DNA from 2 places in the Streptomyces sp. NPDC091279 genome. Region 1 is predicted to be linked to the other one. Evidence: predicted binding sites of a transcription regulator. Region 1 holds the regulator's gene; the other holds the start of a gene.
What was found. Region 1 encodes HspR, which represses chaperone genes until heat shock. Its sites were predicted from a motif close to TTGAGNNNNNNNNNCTCAA; they were not measured.

Region 1 (5,999 bases):
GTCCGTACCGTCCGCGTCCACATCGCCAAGCTCGCCGCGACGCTGGGCAGCGAGAGCCGGGCGCAGCTCGGTTATCTCATCGGGCGGTCGGGGATTCTCGACCAGGAAGACTGACGCAGTCCGCCGGGGCGCGCGGGCCGTCGAGCCCCGCCTGCGCGATGCGCACCCCGAGCTGCGTGCGGCTGGCCGCGCCGAGCGTCTCCGACAGCCGCGCGATGTGCGCCCGGCAGGTCCGCACGCTGATCCCCAGCCGTTCCGCGATGACCGCGTCCTGATGCCCCTCCGCGAGGAGCGCGGCGATGGACTGCTCCCGGTGCGAGATGCCCTCGATGCCGGTGTCGGGCAACGGCACGGTCAACGGCGTCGCCAGCCGCCACAGCCGGTCGAACGTGGTCGCCAGATAGCCCACCAGCGCCGGGTGCCGCAGCTCAAGGGCGAGCGTGCGGTCGGCGTTGGCCGGGATGAAGGCCACCGTGCGGTCGAACAGGATGAGCCGGTCGCTCACCTCGTCGAGGCTCCTGGCCTGCACCGCGTCCCCCATCAGCTCCAGGTAGGTGAGCAGGCCCTGTCCGTGCCGGGCGACGTGGGTGTACAGGTCGCGCATCCGCACGCCCCGCGCGCGCAGCGCGAGCGCCCGGTGCAGGCCCTCGGTGAGTTCGTGCTCGGGGCGGATGCCGCCGGGCTGCACGGTGAGCACCTCGCGGGTGCACGCCTCGGTCGCCGCGTCCATCGCGGCCTGGATGCGGGCGAGCCCGTCCAGGACCCGGATCGCGGCGCCCTCACCGCCCGCGGGCGGCACCGAGGGGCCGAGCCCCGCGTAGCGTTCGAACGCGGCCACCGCGGAGCCCATCCGCCGCTGACTGGCGCTGAACTCGTCGTGCACCCCGCGCAGCAGCCGGGTCATGACCTCCTGCGGGGAGGTCGGCACCAGCCAGTCCATGTCGTCGGGGTCAGGATGCAGCAGCGCCAGATCGAGCAGACACGGCACCGGCTCGGCGTCCCGGCGCGGCACCCGGCCCCGCCGTACGGCCCGGGAGTACACGCGATCGCCGGCCGCGCAGAGTCGGTCGGCACCGTGCGGATGCTTCTCCGTCCCGTGCCCGGCCATCGCCCATTTCACCCCCGGCTTCCGCGTGTTCCGCAGCGCAACTATGCGCGGACACACCCCGCTCCGCAACACGGCTCCGCCCGAGGCGGGCAGCACAATCAGCCATTGTGCAGGGGTTTGTACGGGCCTCCCTCGGCCGACTTGCAACAACCTGACGGTGGTTGGCGCCCGGCCGCGGGCACCCCGCCGCCCGGTTCGGACAACGGCGTGAACGGCGACGACGGCATCCGGCGCCGGGCGGCCGAGGGCTCCCGGGAGGTGGCCCGACGTGGCGTGAACTCGCCGTTGCCCGGGGTCAGTCGAGACCGATGGCCGCGCAGTCCGTCTTGTAGGCGCCGGAGCAGATCTGGGACACCGTGTAGATGCCGTCGGCGACGACCGTGGACTTGATGTTCTTCTTCGTCAGCGCGGTGACGGTGAGCAGCTGGGCCGGGATGTCCTTGGCGGTGGGGCTGTCGACGCTGTCCTGGGTGAGGGCGTCGAACTGGATGTCGTGCCCCTGCACCTTGGCGACGGCCATCTGCGCGGCGGCCTCGGCCTCCTGCGGGTAGGACTTGTAGACGCTCATGTACTGCTCGCCGGTGACGATCCGGCGGACGGCGGGCAGTTCCGCGTCCTGCCCGGTGATCGGCGGGAGTTCGGTGACGCCGGCCTTCTCCAGGGCCTTGACGATGCCTCCGGCCATGCCGTCGTTGGCGGAGTAGACACCGGCGATGCCGTCCTTGCCGAGGGCCTCGATCGCGGTCGTCATGTTGGCCTCGGCGTTGCCCGGCTTCCAGTCCGCGGTGTCGTAGGAGCGGGCGATGGTCACCTTGCCGGACAGCTCGGACAGCGCACCGGCCTTGAACTGCTTGGCGTTGGGGTCGGTCGGCGAGCCGTTCATCATGACGATCTTGGCGGAGGTGTGCGAGCCCTGGCCCAGCGCGTCGAGGAGGGAACGGCCCTGCACCTCGCCGACGAGTTCGTTGTCGAAGGAGACGTACGCGTCGATGGGGCCCTCGGCGAGCCGGTCGTAGGCGATGACCGGGATACCGGCCGCCTTGGCCTTGGTGACCTGGGCGGCGATCGCCTGCGCGTCGACGGCGTCCAGCAGGATGATGTCGACCTTGTCGTCGATCATCCGCTGCATCTGGCTCGCCTGCCGGTCCGCGTCCTGGTCGGCGTTGGCGTAGTCGACCCGGCCCTGGCCGTCGGTGAGCGAGGCGACCTTCTTCTTGATGATGGGGTAGTCGAACTGCTCGTAACGGGTGTTGGCCTTCTCCGGCAGCAGCAGCCCGACCGTGACGTCGTTCCCCTTGCTCGGGCTCGCCGAACTGGCGCTGCTCCCCGACACGTTGAGCGCCCCGCAGGCGGACAGCGAGAGGGTCAGCGTGGACGCGGCCACGGCCATGACGGTACGACGCATGCGGGAGCTCACTTCTGGTGCCTTCGACGCGGTCGCGACTCTGCGACCCAGATGTCTGAAAAGACAACGCGCCCCCGCCCCACCCGTCAAGCAAACTGACTTAACGAGTCCACAACACCACCCACAGCGAACTTATGAAGCCCCCAAGTAACCCCCTCCCAAAGTCCCTTACTTCTTCCCCACACAACAACGCCCCATCAAACGGCCAAGATCACCAAAACCAACGCCAACCCCCTCACCCAGAAAACAACCAATCCCAGCCACCCAAGAAACCCCCCCGAACAACACAAAAGGGCCCGAAGGCTCAAAAGAACCTCCGGACCCAACGCCAGCATGCAGCCGACGGCCCAGCAACGCCCTAAAGGGGCGCGGGGCTGTATTCAATATGCGGCTCCGCCGCGCGAGCGCGACAAGCCACGACGGCGCCGCACCCGACGAACAACCCAGCCCGCCGCAGGCGCAACGGCCCGAGCCGAACAACCCTCAGTCGGAGGACTGTTGCCGCTTGGGCCGCCACACCACCAGCGCGCTGGACTGATGAACCTCCTGGTACGGGACAAGGTCCCGCCGGTACGACGCGTGCACCGCCGCTTCCCGCTGCCGCATCGCCGCAGCCGCCCCATCCACCGTCGACTCAAGCTCAGCAACCCGCTGCTGAAGAGCTATGACCTGATTCTCCAGCTCGATGATCCGCTTGATCCCGGCGAGATTCACCCCGTCGTCCTGCGACAACTGCTGCACCTGCCGCAGCAGTTCGATGTCCCGGGCGGAGTACCGCCGCCCACGCCCCGGCGTCCGGTCGGGAGACACCAGGCCCAGACGGTCGTACTGACGCAAGGTCTGCGGATGCAGTCCGGAGAGCTGGGCCGCCACCGAGATGACGTAGACCGGTGTCTCCTCCGTCAGTTCGTACGGATTGCGTCGACGCCCGTCCATCTCATCAAGCTCCCTTCGCGGCCTGGAACAGCTCGGCCCGCGGGTCCTCACCCTCGGTCGCCTCGCGATACGCCTCCAGCGCGTCACGAGCCTTCCCCGTCAGGCCGGTCGGAACACTCACCTCGACGGTGACCAGGAGGTCGCCCCGGGTGCCGTCCTTGCGGACCGCGCCCTTGCCACGGGCCCGCATGGTGCGGCCGTTGGGCGTGCCCGGCGGCAGCTTCAGCGTCACCGGCGGCCCGCCCAGGGTGGGCACCCTGACCTCGCCGCCGAGCGCCGCTTCCGCGAACGTCACCGGGACGGTCACCGTGAGGTGGTCGTCCCTGCGGCCGAACACCGGGTGCGCGCCGACGTGCACGGTGACGTACAGGTCGCCGCCGGGACCGCCCCGTTCACCCGGCGCGCCCTTGCCGCGCAGCCGGATGCGCTGCCCGTCGGAGACCCCGGCCGGGATGCGGACCTGCATGGTGCGCGAGGACTTGGCCCGGCCGCTGCCCTTGCAGACCTCGCAGGGTTCCTCGGCGATCAGGCCACGGCCCTTGCAGTCCGGGCACGGGTCGGTGAGCGAGAACCCGCCGCCCGAGCCGCGCGCCACCTGTCCGGTGCCGACACACGTCGGGCAGACCCGCGGGTTGCCGTTCTTGTCGCCGGTGCCCGAACAGGCCTTGCAGGCCGCCTGGGAGGACATCCGCAGCGGGACCGTCGCGCCCTCGATCGCCTCGGTGAAGCTGAGGGTGACCTCGGACTCGATGTCCTGACCGCGCCGGGGCTGGGTGCGCTGACCCGTGCCGCCCCGGCCGCCGAACAGGCCGCCGAAGACGTCCCCGAGCCCGCCGCCGAAACCGCCGGCCCCCGCACTGCCGCCCTGGGGGCCGCCTCCGAAGAGGTCACCCAGGTCGAAGTTGAAGTTGCCGCCGTTCGCGCCGCCGGGACCCGCGCGGTAGCCGCCGTTGCCGAAGAGGGTGCGGGCCTCGTCGTACTCCTTGCGCTTCTTGGGGTCGCCGAGGATGTCGTTCGCCTCGGAGATCTCCTTGAAGCGCTCCTCGGCCCGGGCGTTTCCCTTGTTGGCGTCCGGGTGGAACTCGCGGGCGAGCTTCCGGTACGCCTTCTTGATCTCCGCCTCGGTGGCGTCCTTGGGGACGCCGAGGACCTTGTAGTAGTCCTTCTCGATGAAGTCCTTGGTGCTCATCCTCGACGCCCCTCCTTCTTCCGCTCGATGTCGACGTCAGCCCTTCTCAGGGCTGTCGTCCTTGTCGTCCCCGGCCTCGGAACCGTCCTCGGCCTTGCCCGCCTGCGCCCCCGGCTGGGGTTCGGCGACCGCCACCCGCGCGGGGCGGATGGTGCGCTCGCCGTGGCGATACCCCGGCTGGAGGATCGCCACGCAGGTCGTCTCGGTGACGTCCGGCGCGTAGCTGTGCATCAGCGCCTCGTGGATCGTCGGGTCGAAGGGCTCGCCCTCCTTGCCGAACTGCTGGAGTCCCAGCTTCGCCGCGACGGTCTCCAGCGACTCGGCGACGGACTTGAACCCGCCGACCAGCTCGCCGTGTTCCCGGGCGCGGCCGATGTCGTCCAGAACCGGAAGCAGCTCGGTCAGGAGGCTCGCGACGGCGATCTCCTTGACCGTGACACGGTCCCGCTCGACCCGGCGGCGGTAGTTCTGGTACTCGGCCTGGAGGCGCTGGAGGTCCGCCGTGCGCTCACCGAGCGCCGTGCGTACCTGGTCCAGCTGGGCCGTCATACCGGTCAGCTCAGCGTTCGCGTCCCCGGCCGGGGCCGCCCCCTCCGTGGGGGCGGCGGCCGGCTCGGCGTCGTCAGGGGTGGCGCCGGAGGGGACGTCAGGCTTCTCCTCGAAACCCGGGGTCTCCTCCGTCACGCGGCACCACCCTTGGGCTTCTCGTCGTCGACGATCTCGGCGTCCACGACGTCGTCGTCGGCCTTGGGCTGCTCGGCGCCGCCGGCCGCACCGGCCGCGCCCTGGGCCGCCTGGGCGTCCGCGTACATGGCCTGGCCGAGCTTCTGCGAGACCGCGGACACCTTCTCGGTGGCCGTACGGATCTCAGCGGTGTCCTCGCCCTTGAGAGCGTCCTTCAGCTCGACGATCGAGGCCTCGACCTCGGTCTTGATCTCGCCGGGGACCTTGTCCTCGTTGTCCTTGAGGAACTTCTCCGTCTGGTAGACGAGCTGCTCGCCCTGGTTGCGGGTCTCGGCGGCCTCGCGGCGACGGTGGTCCTCGTCCGCGTACTGCTCGGCCTCCTGGCGCATCCGGTCGACCTCGTCCTTCGGCAGCGAGGAGCCGCCGGTGACGGTCATCTTCTGCTCCTTGCCCGTGCCGAGGTCCTTCGCGGTCACGTGCATGATGCCGTTGGCGTCGATGTCGAAGGACACCTCGATCTGCGGGACGCCGCGCGGCGCCGGGGGCAGACCGGTCAGCTCGAACATCCCGAGCTTCTTGTTGTACGCCGCGATCTCGCGCTCGCCCTGGTAGACCTGGATCTGCACCGACGGCTGGTTGTCCTCGGCCGTCGTGAAGATCTCCGAACGCTTCGTCGG
Region 2 (5,999 bases), on a different contig from region 1:
AAACCCGCGCCCTCGGCCGACCCTCTCCCTGGGCGTCAGCAGCACGTCGCAGCCCGCGCAGCAGAGGATGGGTCATGAACCACCGTCACGTCTCCGCCGTCGTCGCCCTCGCTTGTGCCACCGCGCTCCTCGGTGCCGCGAGCACCACCGCCAGCGCCGGTACGGCGGGCACGGCCACCCGAGCCACCCCGTGGCAGCCCTGCCGGCTGCCCTCCGGCTACCAGCACTTCGTCGAGTTCCACTCCGCCAAGAACGTCCACGGCACGACCGTCGTCCGCGTCACCCCGGAGACCTGCAAGGTCAACAAGGACAACGACGAGGACGTCATCTACACCCCGAGTGGAGCGCCCCGCTCGCTCACCTTCGCGCCGGGCGCCTTGGTCAAGGTCGTCCGGGACACCGCGTCGGTGAAGGTCACCCCGAAGTGGCTGGTGACCCACCGGCTCGCCAACAGCCCGTACTTCTACGCCCACGTCGACGCGCAGCACCGGATCACCGCCCTGGCGGAGATCTACCACCCGTAAACAGAGGACGCGCGCGGCGGTGGGTCCGGCACCAGCAGGCACCGGGCCCACCCCGCCCCCGTCACCCCGCTCACGCCGCCGCCGAGACTCCCACTCCCACCGCGCCGTTCGTCGCCGGGGACAGGGCGAGGTCCAGGACCTGGCGGACGTCGCTGACCGTGTGGACGTCGAGCCGGTCCAGGATCTCGGCCGGGACGTCGTCGAGGTCGGCCTCGTTGCGCTTGGGGATGATCACCGTGGTGACCCCGGCCCGGTGCGCGGCCAGCAACTTCTGCTTGACGCCGCCGATCGGCAGCACCCGCCCGGTCAGCGAGACCTCGCCGGTCATCGCCACGTCCGTGCGGACCAGCCGTCCGCTCAGCAGCGACGCCAACGCCGTCGTCATGGTGACACCGGCGCTCGGGCCGTCCTTGGGGACCGCGCCCGCCGGGAAGTGGATGTGCACGCCCCGGTCCTTCAAGTCGCCGACCGGCAGCTCCAGTTCGGCGCCGCGCGAGCGCAGGAAGCTCAGCGCGATCTGCGCCGACTCCTTCATCACGTCGCCCAGTTGGCCGGTCAGGGTGAGCCCCGCCGCGCCGGTCTCCGGGTCGGCGAGCGACGCCTCCACGTAGAGCACGTCACCGCCCGCGCCGGTGACCGCGAGGCCGGTGGCGACGCCGGGCACCGAGGTGCGGCGCTCCGCCGGGTCCTGCGCGGACTCCGGCACATGGTGCGGCCGTCCGATCAGCGCCCGCAGCTCGCCGTCCGAGACGGTGAACGGCAGCTGCCGTTCGCCCAGTTCGTGCTGGGCCGCGACCTTGCGCAGCAGCCGGGCGATGGCCCGCTCCAGGGTGCGCACGCCCGCCTCCCGGGTGTACTCCCCGGCGAGCTTGCGCAGCGCGCTCTCCTCGATGGTCACCTCGTCCGGCACCAGACCCGCCCGCTCCAGCTGGCGCGGGAGCAGGTGATCGCGGGCGATGACGACCTTCTCGTCCTCGGTGTACCCGTCGAGGCGGACCAGCTCCATCCGGTCCAGGAGGGCTTCCGGGATGGCTTCGAGGACGTTGGCGGTGGCGAGGAACACCACGTCGGACAGGTCGAGTTCGACCTCCAGGTAGTGGTCGCGGAAGGTGTGGTTCTGCGCCGGGTCGAGGACTTCGAGGAGGGCGGCGGCCGGGTCGCCCCGGAAGTCGGAGCCCACCTTGTCGATCTCGTCGAGCAGCACCACCGGGTTCATCGACCCGGCCTCCTTGATCGCGCGGACGATCCGGCCGGGCAGCGCGCCCACATAGGTGCGCCGGTGACCGCGGATCTCCGCCTCGTCCCGCACGCCCCCGAGCGCGACCCGCACGAACTTCCGCCCCATGGCGTGCGCGACCGATTCCCCGAGCGAGGTCTTGCCCACACCGGGCGGCCCGACCAGCGCCAGCACGGCGCCGCCGCGCCGCCCGCCGACCACGCCGAGCCCCCGCTCACCACGCCGCTTGCGCACGGCGAGGTACTCGGTGATCCGCTCCTTGACGTCGTCGAGCCCCGCGTGCTCGGCGTCGAGCACGGCACGGGCGCCCTGGATGTCGTAGGCGTCCTCGGTCCTGTCGTTCCACGGCAGTTCGAGCACCGTGTCGAGCCAGGTGCGAATCCAGGAGCCCTCGGGCGACTGGTCGGAGGACCGCTCCAGCTTGTCGACCTCCTTGAGGGCGGCCTCGCGGACACGCTCGGGCAGGTCTGCGGCTTCCACGCGGGCCCGGTAGTCGTCGGACTCCTCGACGGAGTCCGGGGAGCCGTCGCCGTTCAGCTCGCGCAGTTCCTTGCGGACGGCTTCGAGCTGGCGCCGCAGCAGGAACTCCCGCTGCTGCTTGTCGACGCCCTCCTGGACGTCCTTGGCGATGGTCTCGGCGACGTCCTGCTCGGCGAGGTGGTCGCGCAGATGCTGGGTGGCGAGCTTGAGCCGGGCCACCGGGTCGGCGGTCTCCAGCAGCTCGATCTTCTGGTCGGTGGTCAGGTAGGGCGAGTACCCGGAGTTGTCCGCGAGCTGGGACACGTCGTCGATGGCCTGCACGCGGTCCACGACCTGCCAGGCGCCGCGCTTGCGCAGCCAGGCGGTGGCGAGGGCCTTGTACGCGGTCATCAGCTCGGCGGCATGGCCGGGCAGCGGCTCCGGCACGGTCTCGTCGACGCGGGTGCCCTCGACCCACAGGGCGGCGCCGGGGCCGGTGGTTCCGGCGCCGATCCGCACCCGGTCGCGGCCCCGGATCAGGGCGCCGGGGTCACCGTCGGCGAGCCGTCCGACCTGCTCGACGGTGCCGAGCACACCGGTGCTCGCGTAGGTGCCGTCGATCCTCGGCACCAGGAGCACCCTCGGCTTGCCCGGTTCGGCGCGGGCGGCGGCCTGGGCGGCCTCGACGGCGGCGCGGACGTCGGTGTCGTTCAGATCCAGCGGCACCACCATCCCGGGCAGCACGACCTCGTCGTCGAGCGGCAGGACCGGCAGGGTCAACGATTCGTATGCCTTGGACTCAGAAGCCATGATCTCCCCTTCGGCAGTCAAGTTGAGCTATGCCGACTCAATGCTTGGGAGCCGCCGAATGTTCCCGACCTGATGTTCGCCGTGAGCGATCACCTGAACCGAGGGGGAGCACACGAGGGGGCCAAGAGGGACCTGGTCGCTACAACAACCCCGCTGACCAGGTATTCCACGCTTCCCTACCGGTGACGGTCACCTACCGGCGCGCCGCGCTCCACCGGCGTACCCACGGCCAGGTGGCGACGCCGATGGTGAGGGCGATCAGGTGGCCCCAGTTCGTCATCGGGTCGGAGAAGGCGATGAGGGCCTCGACCAGCACCCACGTGTAGTAGCCGAGGATCGGCAGGGCCAGCCACGGCCGCAGCAGCCCACAGAGCGCACCCACACACGCGGCGACGCCGAAACTGATCCCGTAGTCCATGCGGTGCAGGGAACTCTCCGGCAGATGCCCGACCAGCACCGCGATCCCGACCGTCCCCTCGGTCGCGAGGGTCGCCAGCACATGCCCGAGCAGGAAGACGACGACGGTTCTCGCCCCGCCGATCCGCCGCTCCAGGGCGGTCAGCGCGAGCACGAACCCGATCACGTACAGCGAGGTGTACCCGCCCGCGATCCACAGCGCGCTGGCCAGCAGCACGAACACCGGCGTCCGTATCAGATGCGCGACATCGGTGCTGGTCGCCTGGTGCAACGTGGCGACCAGGGCCGGCGAGGCGTAGGTGGTGAACACCGAGGTGGCGATCAGGACGAGCGTGTACCCGAAGGTGAACGGCGTCCCGGTGGGCGTCGGCAGCAGCTGCCAGAGGCGCGGCAGGCGGCGCGCGGGGGCCGCCGTGGGGCGCGGGAGTGCGCGGGGCGCTGGGGCGGGGGCGGGGGCGAGGCGGACGCGCTGGCGGGGCATGCCGTCGAGGAGCGGCGGGCCCGAGGGCTTCACATCGGCCTGCACGGCCGTGACGGGTTCCACGGCGGGCGCTCCCTTCCGTTGCGCCCCCAGCCTTCGGGGGCCCGACGGTCACTGTCCATGACCGGCGTCACTCCTGACGCCTTCCCCAGCAACCTTTGGCCGTCAGTTTGCGTCCGGCGTCTGTCAGCGGGCTGTGGGCCGCCCTTGCGCGGTCGCAGACGACGATGAAAGTTCCCTGAGCGCCGCCGCACGCCCGTTCGAGGCCACCCGGCACCGGTAATTCAGGTGCCCGCAACCCCGCGTTGGGACAGGATGGACCGATGATCACCAGCCTCGTTGAGCCCGTGGTCCTGGACCGCCGCGAGGGACCCTACGGCGAGGTCGTGCTCCGCAGACACGGCGAACTGCTCCAGATCATCGCCAACGGCTGTTTCCTCATGGACACCTCCGACGGCCGCTCGGAACGGCTGCTCGTCGACGCGGCACTCGCCGCCCTCGGCCCGCGCGAGCGCCCCGCGATCCTGATCGGCGGCCTGGGTGTCGGATTCTCGCTCGCACACGCGGCGGCCGACCCGCGGATCGGCGCCCTCACCGTCGTCGAACGAGAATCGGCCATCGTCGCATGGCATCGCGACGGGCCCCTCGCGCCGCTCACCGCCGAGGCGCTCGCCGACCCCCGGACGACGATCCTGCACGGCGATCTGCTCGCTCACCTGCGTGAGACTTCCGCCACGTACGACGCCCTGTGCCTGGACATCGACAACGGCCCCGGATGGACCGTCACCGAGGGCAACGGGCAGTTGTACGCGCCGACCGGACTCGCGGACTGCGCACGGGTGTTGACGCCTGGTGGGGTACTGGCCGTGTGGTCGGCCCAGCCCTCTGGTGTTTTCGAGGAAACCCTACGGAATGCCGGGTTCCAGCAGGTGCGTACCGAAGAGATCCCGGTTGCCCGGGGCGTACCCGACGTCGTGCATCTCGCCCTCCGACCTGGATAGCCGTGGCACGGTGACTCCCCGTAGGCTGCTTCCCCTGGCGCAGATCATGCAAGCGTCAATCGCAAGCATGCGCAGACATGTGCTAATAAAACGGATCACCCCACGGATTCCGGAAAGCAACTTCAGGGGCGGGCGATGGAGCAGACACACACCTCGCACAACGGCGCGACGGCGACGCAGGGCGCGCAACGCCGAGTTCTGGTCGTCGAGGACGACCCGACCATCGTCGACGCCATCGCGGCCCGCCTGCGCGCCGAAGGTTTCGTCGTGCAGACCGCGGGTGACGGCCCTTCGGCCGTCGACACGGCCGAGGCCTGGCAGCCCGACCTGCTGATCCTCGACATCATGCTGCCCGGCTTCGACGGCCTGGAGGTCTGCCGCCGCGTGCAGGCCCAGCGCCCGGTGCCGGTGCTGATGCTCACCGCGCGCGACGACGAGACCGACATGCTGGTGGGCCTCGGCGTCGGCGCCGACGACTACATGACCAAGCCGTTCTCCATGCGGGAACTGGCCGCTCGGGTGCATGTCCTGCTGCGCCGGGTGGAGCGGGCCGCGCTGGCCGCCACCACTCCGCGCTCCGGCATCCTGCGCCTGGGCGAACTGGAGATCGACCACGCGCAGCGCCGGGTACGGGTGCGCTCGGAGGACGTGCACCTCACGCCCACCGAGTTCGACCTGCTGGTCTGCCTGGCGAACACCCCGCGCGCGGTGCTCTCCCGCGAGCAGCTGCTCGCCGAGGTGTGGGACTGGGCGGACGCCTCCGGCACCCGCACGGTCGACAGCCACATCAAGGCGCTGCGCCGGAAGATCGGCGCCGAGCGCATCCGCACCGTGCACGGTGTGGGCTACGCGCTGGAGACCCCCACGCCATGAGCGGCGGGCCGCCAGCACGGAACGCGCGCAGGAGCCCGGCGGACGAACCCTGGGGCGGCGTCCGCCCGTTCTCGGTCAAGACCAAGCTGGGCGCGTTGGTGGTCACCTCGGTGCTGATCACCACGGGTCTGTCGATGATCGCGGTGCACACCAAGACGGAGCTGCGCTTCATCACGGTCTTCTCGATGATCGCCACA

Region 2: the regulator HspR is predicted to act here: its motif matches at 3,053-3,071, upstream of lon (endopeptidase La).

Annotation. Positions count from the first base shown of each region.
Region 1 is NZ_JBIVVA010000003.1:386,954-392,952, forward strand. It holds gene ACIQOU_RS08680 (LuxR C-terminal-related transcriptional regulator) at 1-114, shown strand, start outside; gene ACIQOU_RS08685 (response regulator transcription factor) at 77-1,108, opposite strand; gene ACIQOU_RS08690 (sugar ABC transporter substrate-binding protein) at 1,404-2,513, opposite strand; gene ACIQOU_RS08695 (heat shock protein transcriptional repressor HspR) at 2,997-3,449, opposite strand; gene dnaJ (molecular chaperone DnaJ) at 3,454-4,638, opposite strand; gene grpE (nucleotide exchange factor GrpE) at 4,675-5,322, opposite strand; gene dnaK (molecular chaperone DnaK) at 5,319-5,999, opposite strand, start outside.
Region 2 is NZ_JBIVVA010000005.1:528,982-534,980, forward strand. It holds gene ACIQOU_RS15675 (hypothetical protein) at 75-524, shown strand; gene lon (endopeptidase La) at 595-3,030, opposite strand; gene ACIQOU_RS15685 (rhomboid-like protein) at 3,224-3,991, opposite strand; gene ACIQOU_RS15690 (spermidine synthase) at 4,252-4,929, shown strand; gene ACIQOU_RS15695 (response regulator transcription factor) at 5,065-5,802, shown strand; gene ACIQOU_RS15700 (ATP-binding protein) at 5,799-5,999, shown strand, end outside.